Linked DNA regions of Flexivirga oryzae. The protein of the gene in region 1 interacts with the protein of each later gene in a pairwise test. Links are inferred from orthologs where the notes say so. Each region holds a gene or a part of one and is shown on either strand. Other genes may lie near its edges.

Evidence for each region. The genes of interacting proteins can lie anywhere in the genome.
Region 2: the proteins of FHU39_RS00950 (region 1) and FHU39_RS04535 interact in binary tests that used the Escherichia coli proteins (3 or more experiments, as listed by UniProt). The link is inferred for Flexivirga oryzae from one-to-one orthologs.

The regions. Positions count from the first base shown.
Region 1 is NZ_JACHVQ010000001.1:194,755-201,796, reverse strand. The notes cover bases 3,325-6,324. They hold FHU39_RS00950 (sulfate/molybdate ABC transporter ATP-binding protein), read right to left. Parts: upstream 5,293-6,324; coding sequence 4,357-5,292; downstream 3,325-4,356. Other genes in these bases: cysT (sulfate ABC transporter permease subunit CysT), read right to left, coding at 6,109-6,324; FHU39_RS00945 (sulfate ABC transporter permease subunit), read right to left, coding at 5,289-6,116; FHU39_RS00955 (Rrf2 family transcriptional regulator), read right to left, coding at 3,859-4,314; FHU39_RS00960 (VOC family protein), read right to left, coding at 3,371-3,781. In the rest of the region: FHU39_RS23920 (hypothetical protein), read left to right, coding at 122-496; FHU39_RS23915 (sortase family protein), read left to right, coding at 493-780; FHU39_RS00965 (HNH endonuclease signature motif containing protein), read right to left, coding at 1,148-2,875; more of cysT, read right to left, coding at 6,325-6,960; FHU39_RS00935 (extracellular solute-binding protein), read right to left, coding at 6,957-7,042. UniProt on the Escherichia coli protein: Part of the ABC transporter complex CysAWTP involved in sulfate/thiosulfate import. Responsible for energy coupling to the transport system.
Region 2 is NZ_JACHVQ010000001.1:992,941-999,969, reverse strand. Bases 2,714-5,700 are described here. They hold FHU39_RS04535 (glutamate-5-semialdehyde dehydrogenase), read right to left. Parts: upstream 4,860-5,700; coding sequence 3,567-4,859; downstream 2,714-3,566. Other genes in these bases: FHU39_RS04525 (SPFH domain-containing protein), read left to right, coding at 5,282-5,700; FHU39_RS04530 (hypothetical protein), read left to right, coding at 4,911-5,150; FHU39_RS04540 (hydroxyacid dehydrogenase), read left to right, coding at 2,714-3,577. Outside these bases: FHU39_RS04555 (Gfo/Idh/MocA family protein), read right to left, coding at 1-501; FHU39_RS04550 (sugar phosphate isomerase/epimerase family protein), read right to left, coding at 626-1,426; FHU39_RS04545 (substrate-binding domain-containing protein), read right to left, coding at 1,454-2,494; more of FHU39_RS04540, read left to right, coding at 2,555-2,713; more of FHU39_RS04525, read left to right, coding at 5,701-6,445; FHU39_RS04520 (DedA family protein), read right to left, coding at 6,730-7,029. UniProt on the Escherichia coli protein: Catalyzes the NADPH-dependent reduction of L-glutamate 5-phosphate into L-glutamate 5-semialdehyde and phosphate. The product spontaneously undergoes cyclization to form 1-pyrroline-5-carboxylate.

The sequences.
Region 1 (7,042 bases):
GCCATCCAGTTAGCTAAGGCTTGCCTAATGAAGTGTAGGCTTACCTTAGGCATACACCACACCGGGGTGCCGGGCCGTCGAGTGCATCGCGCCGGGTGGCATTTGAGGAGAGCGGAAGTCGATGAAGTCGCGCGGGGGTTTCGGCATCGCCGCCGGTGTGCTGGCGGCGGTCGCGGCGATCTGTCTGGTGCTCGCCGGTCTGCTGACGGCGCGGGGCGGCAGTTCGGCGCAACCGGCGTCGGTCGCGACGGGGATGAACGGTCGCCCGGCCGCGTTCGATCCGGGCGTCACCCCGATCCCGATCTCCAAGTCACACGCGGTCGACCAGCATGCCGGTCAGCGCTTCGTGGTGCCGTCGGTCGGTCTGAACGTGCCGCTGGGTGCCCTCGACGAGGTCGGCGGTGAGGTCACGCCACCCGGTTCACGTCGGCATACCGGATCCGCAACCTGGCCGTCTCCCCCAAGAATGCCGACCGCGGGACCGCTTACGTGGTGATGCATTCGACCACCGGCGGCGCAACCGCCCCGGGGAACTACCTGACGAACATCTCCCGCGGCACCGCCACCGTCGGCACCGGCGCGGTCGTCAAGGTTGCGGGTGTCTCGTACCGGGTGACGGGATGGCAGGCGGTCCGCAAGAACGAGCTCGCGTCCACCGCGAACGTGTGGAGTTCAGTGAAGGATCGCCTGGTGATCATCACCTGCCTCGAGCGCCCCGAAGGCGGCCCCTCGATCAGCAACATCGTCATCACCGCCCAGCGCCCAGCGGCGACCGAGTAGCCGCGCTAGCCGAGTAAGCAGCGGTGGCCGAGTAGGCAGCGGTGGCCGAGTAAGCAGCGGTGGCCGAGTAGGTCGAGCCGCTAGGCGAGACCGTGATCGAGGCCCCGCACACACCAGCGGCGGCCGAATCATCACCCCGCGCAACCCCTTTCAGCACCGGCCATTTCAGCGCCCGGCCATTCCCGCGGTGGCCGAGTAAGGGCGAGGAACGAGCCCGCATCGAGGTCCCGCGCCCGCGCTGGCCGAGTCATTGCCCCGCGCAACCCATTTCAGCACCGGCCATTTCAGCGGCGTTGATTTCAGCGGTGGCCGAGTAGGTCGAGCCGTTAGGCGAGACCGTGATCGAGGTCCCGCACCGTCCCGGTGGTCAGGCGACTTTGTCGGCGGCCCAGCCGGGCATGGCGCCTTCGGTCAGGTCCCAGGTGACGCCGTCGGCGGTGATGGTGGCGGTGTAGCCGTGGCGGTGCACGATCTGGTGATGTCGCCGACACAGCATGGCAGAGTTGCTCAGAGCAGTGTCGCCGCCGGCCCACCAGGGCAGCACATGGTGCACTTCACAGAAACCCGGAGGTCGGTCGCAGGTGGGGAAGGTGCATCCCATGTCTCGGTGGACGACGGCGGCCCGTATCCCTGTGGTGGCCAACCGTTTTTCACGCCCCACGTCCAGGGGTTGACTCTTGGTGCCGAGGACGACGGGGATCAGGTCCGCATCACACGCCAACCTCCGGGCGGTACCCGCGTCGAGGATCTCCCCGCCGATGGTGATCGCACCGTCCAAGTCTGTGAGGAGCCGGTGCAGGTCCATCGTGACCAACACGGTGGCGCCGGCACCGATGCCCATCCCGTCCCCGCACACGGTCTTGGCGCCCGCGGCGACCAGGTCCATCAGCGCGTCCACCCGCCGTTTACCCGGCGTCCGTTCATCCCGCACCCGCTCGGGCACGGTGCCGGTGCTGGTGCCGCGTGTGCTGGTGGCACCGTTGCTGGTGGCGCCGGAGGCCGCGCCGTCGACGTCACCGTCGCAGTCGTCGTGCTGGACGTCGGGGTGCAGGCCGAACGCGGCACCGGCGTGACCAGTCGTGCCACCAGCGTCACCAGCGTCACCGGTGGTGTCCTGGAGGTCATCGGCAGTGGTGTCCGCGTCGTGGGTGGGCCCGGACTCACTGTCGCCCGCGGCACCACCGGTGGCGCCGGTGGCGCCGGTGGGGTCGCTTTGCTGGCTGGTGGCGGTCTCGCCCGTGGTCTCGGTGGTGCTGGTGTCTTTGTGCTGGGCGGGGTGGGGTGCGGACAATGCGTTGATGGCTTGTTTGAGGATGGCGGCGTTGGCGGGGCACAGGTCGGCGATCAACCGGATCATCCCGGTCGGCAACGTCCGCCAGGTCAATGATTCCACCTTCTCCAGGTGTGCGTCCTCCCCGGAGAGTTTGTCCGCGGCATAGTTGGCGATGATCCGCCGGGTCAGTTCCGTCACGCCTCGGGACCCCAGCGCCGGGTCCAGTTGCAGGAACCAGGATTGGATGTCTTCGCGGGCCGCGGTCGGTAACACTTCGGCGACTTTCGCGGTTTGCCGCAACGCGGTCCGGGCGGTGGCCAGGGTGCAGGACCCGTCGCGGACCGCCGCGGCGATCACGTGGTTGCGCCGGTCCCGGCACGCCTCGGCCACCACCGACACCGTACTGGCGGCCGAGGGTTCGATACTGGTCCCGGCGGCCCGCGCCCGGGCGCGCACCCACCCGGTGGTGTTGGCCGCGTCCGAGGCATCCACCACACCCCGTTCGCACGCGTTCGCCGTCGCCAGCGTGGCGACCTGCCCGGCCCGCTCCTGCACACCCAGCAACACACTGACCAGGTCGGTGAGTTGGTCTTCGCCGAGCTGGTCGAACACGCGAGGGAGCTGGTCCAGCGCGTCGGCCACGGCCCTCACCTGCTCGGCCAGCCGTGGCCCCAGGCCCGGCTCCGGCCGCCGGGCGGGATCGGGCCCGTCCCAGCAAGTCGTATCCGCTTCCACCGGTGCCGGTTGACCGGGGATGCGCAAGGGTGAGTCGATGGCCACGGTGATCGAGTCCCCCTCTCCCCTAGGTGGTTTCGTTGTCATGATTCTATCGGGTGACGTTCAGGAAGTACAGAGGGTGTGCGAACATTTCTTCGATACGTTTGCCCCGAAACGTATCGGCTCGCGGGGTCGGTGACGCACGCGCGGACCTCGATACGGCTCGCCCTTGCGGGCTCGCCTACTCGGCCACCGCAATATCGCGGGCTCGCCTACTCGGCCAGCGCGGGGGGAGCGGGGTCGCCGACTCGACCACCCGGGGGACGCGACCTCGATACGCCGTTCCTCCGCTGCGCTCCCCCACGGCTACTCGGCCGGCGCGGCATGACGGCTACTCGGCCAGCGCGGCATGGCGGCAACTCGGCCAGCGCGGGGGCTACTCGGCCGGCGAGGCGTGACAGCTAACTCGGCCGGCGCGGCGTGACAGCAACTCGGCCAGCGCGGCGGCTACTCGGCCGGCGCGGCGTGACAGCAACTCGGCCAGCGCGGGGGCTACTCGGCCGGCGCGGCATGGCGGGCGCGGCCGGCGCACCTCACTCGCTACTGGACCAGCAGGCAGAACGGATGCCCGGCGGGATCGGCGAGCACGTAGAGCGGCTCGCCCTCGTCGGCCGAACGATCGAACAACTCCCGCGCGCCGAGCTCGATGGCGCGCGCCCGGTGCCGTTTCAACTCGTCCACCGACGGCACTGTGAAGTCCATGTGCAGTTGCATCGGGACGTCCTCGGATGGCCAGGTCGGGGCGGTGGTGTCCGTCTTCTGCTGGATCGTCACGACGCGCTGGCCTGCGTCGTTCAGCAGCACCAGCCAGTCGGCGTCATCCTCCCCGCTACCCGGCGGCTCCTCCCCCGCGCGGTAATGCAGCCCCAGCAACCGCCGGTAGAACTCCGCGAGCGCACGACAGTCCGGGGCGTCGATGACGGTGTGCAGCAGGACAGGGTATGCCGACATCACGTGGTCCCTCGATCGATGGCCCGAGACGGGCTTGCACCGTTCACGCTAACCCGCCCAGGCAAACACCGGGAGACTCAGCGCGGCAACCAGGACTCCGCGTTCTCGCTCAACCGACGCACGTGCGCCGGCAGTTTGCCGGTGAGCACCTGTTGCAGGCTCGTCTCGTCCAGGATGCGTCGCACGTTGGCACGCAACGCGATCCACACCTCGGGAAGGTGCTCCGCGGTGCCTTCGTAGGTCGTCTCGTGCGGACGCAGGCCACGGACCTCCGCGAGCGGGCCGTCGACCGCTCGCATCACCGCCCCGACGGTGATCTGGCTCGCCGGCCGGGTCAGCCCGTAGCCGCCGTCGGCGCCGCGGACACTGCGGACCAGACCGGCACGACGAAGCTCGGACAGGATCGACTCCACGAACTTGCGCGGCAAGTCCTGACTCGCCACGATCGTGTCCGCCTTCACCAGCTCCGGTTCCCGGACCGCCAGCTCCAGCAGCGCCCGCACCGCATATTCACTCTTCGCCGAGATCTGCACGGCAGCATCTTCGCATTGCCGGAGCAATACACCCGCCAGGGCTCAGCGCGGCGGCCGCACCCAGACCAGTCCACCGGGCTCCAGCTCGAGCGCATCAGCCTGCCCCCGGGACAGCTGCGCCCACGACGACCCGTTCGGGATCTGCAGCTCGACGCGGGTCTGGAAGCCGACCCGGTTCAGGCGCTCCACCTTCGCCTGCACCGACCCGTCCAGCTGATGGTCGGACAACTCGAGGTCGTGTGGACGCACCAGCCGACCGTCGAACTCCGTGACCGGGCCGAGGAATCCCATGACGAAGTCGTTCGCCGGGTGATCGTAGAGCTCGTCGGGCGTGCCGACCTGCTCCACCCGCCCGTGGTTGATCACGACGATCTCGTCGGACACCTCGAGCGCCTCGTCCTGATCGTGAGTCACGAAAACCGTTGTCACGTGGACCTGGTCGTGCAGCCTGCGCAGCCAGTCACGTAGCTCCTTGCGCACCTTCGCGTCCAGGGCGCCGAACGGTTCGTCCAGCAGGAGCACCTTCGGCTCGACCGCGAGCGCGCGCGCCAGCGCCATACGCTGCCGTTGACCACCGGACAGTTGCGAGGGCAGCCGATCGGCGAACTGGTCGAGGTGCACCAACTCGAGCAGTTCGTGGACACGTTCGCGGATCTCGGCCTTGGGCCGCTTACGCACTTCGAGCCCGAAGGCGACGTTGCGGTAGACCGACAGATGCTTGAACGCGGCATAGTGCTGGAAGACGAATCCCACGTTGCGCCGCTGCGCCGGCAGATCGGTCGCCTCCACACCGCCGATCCGCACGACCCCGGAGTCGGCGTCCTCGAGTCCGCCGATGATCCGCAGCAGCGTGGACTTTCCGCCACCGCTCGGCCCGAGCAGTGCGGTGAGCTGTCCCGAGGGGACGGTCAGACTGACGTCGTCGAGCGCGACGAAGTCCCCGAACCGTTTGTTGATGCCCAGCGCCTCGATACTCATGTCGTTCCTCTCTTGTCCTTGCGCAGCGAGGCAGTGACGATCGCCGCAACCGTGATCACGACGAGCAACAGCGCGATCTGGTAGGTGCCGCCTTCGAGCTGCTGGTACTTGTCCTGGATCAGCAGGGTCAGCGTCTGGGTCTGCCCGTCACCGCTGATCCCGCCGGACACCACTCGTACCGCACCGAATTCGCCCAGGGAGCGGGCCAGGCTCAGCACGAGACCGTAGACGAGCGCCGGCCGGATCGTGGGCAGCGTGATCCTGACGAACTGCTGCCACGCGCTCGCCCCGAGCACCTTCGCCGCCTGCTCCATCTCGGTCCCCGCCTCCTGCAGCACGGGCACCACCTCGCGCAGCACCAACGGGAACGAGACGAACGTCGTGGCCAGGATCATGCCCGGCAACGCATAGATGACTTGTATGCCGGAGTCGGCCAGCCCGGCACCGAACCAACCGTCGACGGGCCCGTACACGAGCACGAGTGCCAGGCCGGCGATGATCGGCGAGACGGCGACCGGCAGGTCTGCGAGCGCGCTCAACAAGCGACTGCCGGGCACGCGGTAGCGGGTCAACAGGATCCCGAACACGACACCGAAGACCGCGTTGAGCACCACGGCGACGACCGATACCTCGAGCGTCAGCCGGTATGCCGTCACCGCTGTCGGCGACGTGAGCGCATCCACGAGCTCGGTCCAGCCGTCACCGATCACCCGCGCAACGATGACCACCAGGGGTACGGCGACCAGGATGCCGACATACCCGAGCGCGAGCGCCCGCAGCCCGATCCGGCCGCGGCGACCTCGGGTCGCGACCGCGCTAGCCACGGCGCCGCGCCCTTCGTTGCAGCACATCCAGGCTGAGCAGCACGACCAGGCTGACGACCAGCAGAACCGTGGAAACGGCTGCGGCGCCGACGAAGTCGTAGTTCTGGATGCGCCCGTACGCATAGAGCGACGTGACCTGCGTGTGGTTGAGGCCGCCGCTGATCAGCAGCACCGAGCCGTACTCCCCCATCGCGCGGGCGAATCCGAGGCCAGCGCCGGAGGCGATCGCGGGTGTCAGCTGCGGCAGCACGATGCGGCGGAAGGTCGTCAGCCGGCTCGCCCCGAGGCAGGCAGCAGCCTGCTCCACCTCGGGGTCGAGCTCCTCGAGCACCGGTTGCACCGCTCGGGCGACGAACGGCAGCGTCACGAACACGAGCGCGAAGGCCACCGCCAACCGGGTGCCGTAGATGTCCAGGTGGATCGGGCTGGATGGGCCGTAGACGCTGATCAGCACCAGGCCGGCGACGATGGTGGGCAGTGCGAAGGGTATGTCGATGACGATCTCGAGCAGTCGCTTGCCCTTGAACTCGTCGCGCACCAGCACCCATGCGACGACCGTGCCCATCACCGCGTTGATCACGGTGATGATCAACGACGTGGCGACGGTCAATCGCAGTGAGGCCATTGCCTGTTCAGCGGTGACCGCGTCCCAGAAGCCGGACCAGCCACCACCGAAGGCCTTCACGACGACGGCCGCCAGCGGGATGAGCACCAACAGGCTCAGCCAGAGGGTCGAGACACCCAGGGCTGCGCCGGAGGGCAGCCGCAGTCGGGCCCGCTCCTCGCCGTCGTCACCGCGCGACGTGGTCGTCGCGGGTTCTGGTCGTATGTCGAGCGCTGTCACCCATTCCCCTCCTCGATCTTGGTCACGATGCCGGTCTTCTCGTCGAAGAACTTCGTGTCGACCGTCGACCAGCCGCCGAGGT
Region 2 (7,029 bases), 800 kb from region 1 along the record:
CTCGAACACCCAGTAGCCGAATTCGCCGCGGACGGAGAGGATCTGGCCGAAGAAGCCGGAGTCGACCAGGCGGCGCAGCTTGCGTAGCCCGGGCAGGTAGAGCTTGTCGTGCACGACGCCGTTCTTGATGCCGGCCGCGTCAGCCAGCCGGGCGAGCTCGAGTGCGTCGGCGTAGGTCTCGGCCGTCGGCTTCTCGGTGTAGATCGCTTTCCCAGCCGCAATCGCCCTGCGCATGGCGGGAACCCGGGCGCTGGTGACCAGGAAGTCGGCGTAGATCGGCCAGCGTTCATCGGCCAACGCCGCTTCCAGATCGGTCGTGTAGTGCTCGATGTCGTGCCGCTTCGCGATCTCGGCCAGCTTGGCCTCCGTGCGGCCGACCAGCAGCGGCTCGACCTGCACCCGGCTGCCGTCCGAGAGCAGCACGCCACCCTGGTCCCGGATGGCCAGGATCGACCGGACGAGGTGCTGGCGGTAGCCCATGCGCCCGGAGGCGCCGTTCATGATGATGCCGAGGGTCTGGGTCGACACGACTGCTCACTTTCGGTGTTGGCGATGTCGGAAAGCGCTTTCCGCCCACGCCAGCGTAGAGCCAGCCACCGCAATAGACAAGAGTTCCGACCGCTACTCAGCCCGGCAGCACAGCTCGGCGGTACCAGTCGAGCGCGTCATCGAGCGCTTCCGGCAGTTCCGCCAGCTCGGGGTGCCAGACCTTCTCCCACTCCAGGGACCACCACAGACTCCCCCGATGGGGCAGCTCCGCCGCGATCCGGTCCAGCGGAAGGTCGCCTCTCCCCACGGCACGCAGAGCACCGTCCGGCCCGGCATCCGCGTCCTTGATCTGCACGTACCCGAGCCAGGGCGCCACGGCCTGCAGCGTGTCGACCGGGTCCTCCCCCGCACGCCACGGGTGCAGCGCGTCCCAGATCACCTCGACCCCGTGCTCCGGCAGACGCTCGTCCAGCGCCCACAGGATCGCCGCGATGTCCGCACCCCGTGGATGGGAATCGTGTGTTTCCAGGCCGATCCGCACACCGAGTTGATGTGCGAGCGGAGCGATCTCGGTGAGTCGGAGCACCGCGCGCTCGTCACCCTCGGCGCCGGCGCCACCCGGCCCGGGGAAGACCCGCAGGTAGCTCGCACCCAGGTCGGACGCGAGCCGCAGGTGGTCGGAGGCATCCCGCGCGAAAGCCTCGTCGTCGCCCAGCTCGCACACGCGCAGGTAACTGGCGAGCGCCAACACCTGCACACCCGCGGCCGCGCACTGCTCGCGCACCGCGGTGCGCTGCTGGTCGTCCAGACCGATGTGGACGACGGCGTCGGGTGCCGCACGCAACTCCAGCCCGTCGACACCACGCGACGTCGCCAGCTCGAGCACCTCCTGCAGGGTGCGGTCGGGACAGCCGAGGGTGGAGAACGCGAACGGCATGCGAGTGTCCTTTCGTCGGCGCCGGGCTCAGGCGCGCCTGCGCGGCGTGCTGTCGCGCAGCACGACGGTGCCACGCACCGGCTCGGTCGCACCTCCAGTGTCGTCGTCCAGCGCGACATCCAACAGTCGGCGACCGATGTCGCGCAGCGGGAGCGACACCGTGGTCAGCCCCGGAGTCACGTCCTGCAGCATCTCGATGTCGTCATACCCGGCGACCGCGATGTCACGGCCCGGCTCCAGACCGGCACTCCGGATCGCCGCCATCGCGCCGACGGCCATCACATCGGTGACCGCGAAAACCAGCTCGGGCCGTGTCCCGGACGCGAGAAGCCTTGTCATCGCGTCGAATCCGCCGTCGCGTGACAGCGCACCGGCAAGTTGCCGTGCTGGAGGGACCGGGCAACCTGCCTTCTCCATCCCGGTCAGGAAACCGATCGCACGCTCGGCGGCGGTCAGCAGTTCAGCGGGCCCGGCGAGGACGGCCGTATCCCGGTAACCGAGGCCGAGCAACTGCTCGGCGAGCGCCCCGGCGTTCGCCCGGTGCGCCACCGGGACGCCGACGAAACCGTCCGGTGCGTCACCGAGGAAGGCCACCCCACCGCCATACGCACGCACGCGGTCGAGTTCGGTGGCCATGCGTCCGTCCGCTGCCGGATCCGTGTGTCGGCTGACCGTCATCAGCACGGCCCGGGGCCGACCTCCGCGCAACACGGAGAGCGAGTCGACGACGCGGTCGACCTCGACCCCCACCGACGCCATCGTGACCACCAGTTGACGCTCCCCCGCCGCCTCCGTGATGCCGGCGGCCACGGCCGCGAAGTAGGGGTCGGCGATGTCGCCGAGCACCACGCCGACGGTTCGGGTCGCACCGCGGGCGACCGCCTGTGCCTGTTGGTTGGCGGTGTAGCCCAGACGTTCCGCCGCCGCGCGGACCCGCTCCCTCAGCTCCGGACGGACAACGCGTTCACTGCCGTTGAGCGCACGGGACGCGGTGGCGAGAGAGACGCCGGCCCGCGCCGCCACATCGGACAACGTGACCGAACCACTGGTCGGACGCTCTCTGTTCACGACACGTCACCCTACGGCCTCCGGGCCGCTGCGCGCGGGGCCGGATCGGTGGTGGGCACGATGTGGCAGGGTGAAACGGTGCAGCCCGCCGTCGCTTTCGTCATGCCCGATCACACCTTCCGACGCGCGTTCACCGCGGCCGAGATCGACCGCATCGCCCGAGCAGGACGCTTGCTCCGGGAGACACCGATCGAGACCTTCGACGACCCTGCCGACCGGCACGTGCTGGTGGACGCCGAGGTGTTCGTGACCGGTTGGGGGACACCCCCGATCGGAAGCGCCACCCTCGACCTCGCACCACGACTGCGCGCCATCGTGCACGCCGCCGGATCGGTGAAACACCATGTGACACATGCGTGTTGGGAGCGCGGCATCCTCGTCACCTCTGCGGCCGACGCCAACGCGCGGCCAGTCGCGGAGTACACGGTGGCGATGATCCTGCTGGCCGGCAAGAACGTGCTGCAGATCGCCCGCGCGCTCCACGAGCGACGCGAAGCGTTCGAACCCGACGCGCTGTTCCCACGAATGGGCAACTACGGCAAGCGGATCGGCATCATCGGCGCATCCAAGATCGGCCGCGACGTCATACAGCTGCTTCGGCCGTATGACGTGCAGGTGGTCGTCAGCGACCCGTTCCTGCGCCGCGCTGAGGCTGAGGCCCTCGGGGTCGAACTCGCCGAGTTGCCAGAGCTGCTCGCCACCTGTGAGATCGTCAGTCTGCACGCGCCCTCGCTGCCCGAGACCCGTCATCTGCTCGATCGGGCGGCGCTCGGGCTCCTCCAGCCCGGCGCCACGCTGATCAACACGGCCCGCGGCGAACTCGTCGACCAGGACGCGCTGGTGGACCGGGTGCACGAGGGCGACATCTTCGCGATCCTCGACGTCACCACGCCCTGGACGCTCCCGCCCGGCCATCCGTTCTACGACGCCCCGAACGTCCTGCTGACCCCGCACCTCGCCGGGTCGCTCGGGGTGGAGCTGACGCGGCTGGCCGACGCGGCCGCCGACGAGGTCGAGCGCATCGCGGACGGGCGCCCGCCAGCGCATCCGGTCGACGGCGCGACCCTGTCGATCACCGCCTGATCTGGCCGTCACCCTCGACGATCCACTTGGTGCTGGTCAGCTCCTGCAGACCCATCGGGCCGCGGGCGTGCAGCTTCTGGGTGGAGATGCCGATCTCGGCACCGAAGCCGAACTCTCCCCCGTCGGTGAACCGCGACGACGCGTTGACGGCGACGACTGCGGCGTCCACCTCGGCGACGAATCGCCTTGCCGCGCCACGGTCTTCGGTCACGATCACCTCGGTGTGCCCGGAGCCGTAGCGGTCGATGTGCGCGATGGCCGCGTCCAGGTCGTCGACCACGGCGACGCTCAGCTGCAGGTCCAGGTATTCGGTGGCGAAGTCCTCGTCCGTCGCCGGTGTGTATGGCGTGCCACCGCTCTCCGCGAGCGCCGACGCACGCTCGTCGGTGTGCAGCTCGACGTGGGCAGCCGTGAGGGCGTCGTACAGGGCGGGCAGGACCGCATCCGCCACGTCACGGTGCACGAGCAGCGACTCGGCGGCGTTGCACACGCTCGGCCGGTGCGTCTTGGAGTTGAGCGCGATCGCGACCGCACGCTGCGGGTCGGCCGCCGCGTCGATGTAGACGTGGCAGTTGCCGACGCCGGTCTCGATGACCGGCACCGTCGCGCCCTGCACGACGGCCTGGATCAACCGGTCGCTGCCCCGCGGGATCACCAGGTCGACCAGCCCGCGCGCGGTGATGAGCGCGTCGACGTCCTCGTGTCCGCCGTCCAGCAACTGGACCGCATCGGCGGGAATGCCCTGCTCCACCAACGCCTTCCGCAGCACGTCGACGATCACCCGGTTGGTCTCGGCGGCGGCGGAACCTCCGCGCAGGATCATCGCGTTGCCGCTCTTGAGGCCGAGCCCGGCCGCGTCGACGGTCACGTTGGGCCGTGACTCGTAGATCATGCCGACCACGCCCATCGGCACCCGCACCTGACGCAGCTGCAACCCGTTGGCCAGGGTGGAGCCGCGCACGACATCACCCACCGGGTCGGGCAGCGCCGCCAGCTGCCGCAGCGCGTCGGCGATCGCGGCGACCCGCTCCGGCGTCAGACGCAGCCGGTCCTGCAGCCCCTCGGCCATGCCACTCTCGCGACCGCGTTGCAGGTCGGTGTCGTTGGCGGCCACGATGCGGTCGGTGGCGGCGAGCAGGGCATCGGCGAGCGCGCCCAGGGCGGCGTCCTTGTCGGCGCGGGTCAGGACGGCGAGGCGCTTGGCGGCGGCTCGGCCGGCTCGGCCGGCGGCCTCGATGCGGGCCGCGGTGTCGGCCGGCGAGTGCTCGATCGTGGTGCTCATGTCATTAGGGTACGAGCGCAAGGCGGTGGCACGTCATACGATCCTCACGTTATGGACACCTCGCACGCTTCCCCGATCGGCCGGCTCGGCTACCTCACGGTGGCGAGCCGCGGCGAGGCCGGCCCGGGCGAGGTGGTGGTGCCGATCCGGGGCGGCAGCGAGACGTTCACGGCATACTCGGCCGTGCCGTTGCCGAAGGACCAGCAGGTGTATGTCGTGGAAGACCTCGGCGGGCGCGAAGTGACCGTCGTCGCGTGGGGCGAACGCCAGGATCCGCTGCTGATGCTCTGACGGAACCAAACGCAGGCACCGCACATCGCACCGGCGAACCCGCACACCCGGCGCTCGGTGTGCGGTGGTATTCCAGTGTGACGACCCGACGGCCGGACCGGCGGGCGCTCAGGGGAAAGTGAAGGACGAACATGTTTGGATATCGGGTCCCGCAGGCCGATCAGGCGATGCTGATCTCCGGTGGACGAGGCGGGGCCGCCGCCGCGCCGTTCAAGGTGGTGACCGGCCACGGGGCGTTCGTGATCCCGGTCTTCCGCAAGGTGCAGTTCCTGACGTTGTCCCTCTTCGAGGCCGAGGTCGAGGAGCCGTGCGTCACCAAGCAGGGCATCGCCCTGACGGTGCGGGCCGTGATCGCGGCCAAGGTCGGCAACGACACCGAGTCGATCGTCAACGCCGCGCAGCGGTTCCTGTCCGACCAGCACCAGATGCCCACCCTGACCGGTCGCATCTTCGCCGGCCACCTGCGCTCGATCATCGGCTCGATGACGGTCGAGGAGATCATCACCGAGCGGCAGAAGCTCGCGACCGAGGTGCTCGACGGTTCCAAGGGTGAGATGGCCAAGATGGGCCTGATCGTCGACGCACTGCAGATCCAGAACATCGACGACGGCGGCCTCGGCTACATCAAGGCGATGGCCGCACCGCACAACGCGCGGATCCAGCAGCAGGCGCAGATCGCCCAGGCGAGCGCCGACCAGGCGGCCGCCGAGGCGCAGCAGGAGTCGTTGCGGCAGCAGGCCAAGTACCAGCGGGACACCGCGATCACCCAGGCCGGCTTCGCGGCGGAGACCCAGGCGGCGCAGGCCAAGGCGGCGCAGGCCGGCCCGTTGTCGGAGGCGCAGGCGCAGCAGGAGGTCATCAACGCCAAGACCGAGCTGGCCCAGCGGCAGGCGTCGCTGCGTGAGGAACAACTGGTCGCCGAGGTGATCAAGCCGGCACAGGCCGACGCGGAGAAGCTGCGGATCATGGCCAAGGCCGAGGCCGAACGGACCCGCATCCAGGCGGAGGCCGCTGCGAGCAGCAACCGGGTGGCCCTCGACCAGGCGCTGATCGACCAGTTGCCGCAGATCGTCGAGAAGGCGGCGCAGGGGCTCGCCGGTGCGAAGGTCACCATGCTCAACGGCTCGGACGGGCTGTCCGACATGATCTCCGGCCTGGCCGCACAGGGTGTCGCGATCTTCGACGCGCTGCGCGGCGAGGTCGGCTCGGACAAGCCGCTCCAGGACCTGCCGGCGACGCGCGAGCGCAAGGAGATCTCGGGCAAGGGCGGCGTGAACGACATACCCACGGACTGAGTCCTCGCGCCGTCGGGTCGGGTCGGGCTCGGGCTCCCCTGGGGGGACCTGTGCGCGGGTATGGCGGCGCGCGGCGTACCGCAGTCCCCACCGGTGGAGAGCTATGCACGGCCCGGAGGCCAAAACCCGTACCGCAGTCCCCACCGGGGAGACCTATGCACGCGAATCCGGCTCCCGGCGTACCGCAGTCCCCACCGGGGAGACCTATGCACGGTCCGGAGGCCAAAACCCGTACCGGAGTCCCCACCGGGGGGACCTGTGCACGGTCCGCCGCCGCGCGCCGCTCAGCCCTCGCGCGAGGAGAACCGCCGCTGCTGCCGGAAGACACCGATGAAGACGACGATCACGCCGGCGACGGTGAGATAGAGGCTGTACTTGGCCAGCTGATTGACCAGGTCCTTGGCCGGCTCCCCCATCTGGTAGCCGGCATACATCCACAACCCGCGGTAGACCAGACCGGCGAGGAAGTCGATGAACAGGAAGCGCCGCAACGACATTCGGGCGTCGCCGACGAATGCGTAGACGATCGAGCTGGGCAGTAGCGGGATGAACCACACCAGGAAGACCGCCGGGCCGCCGAAGCG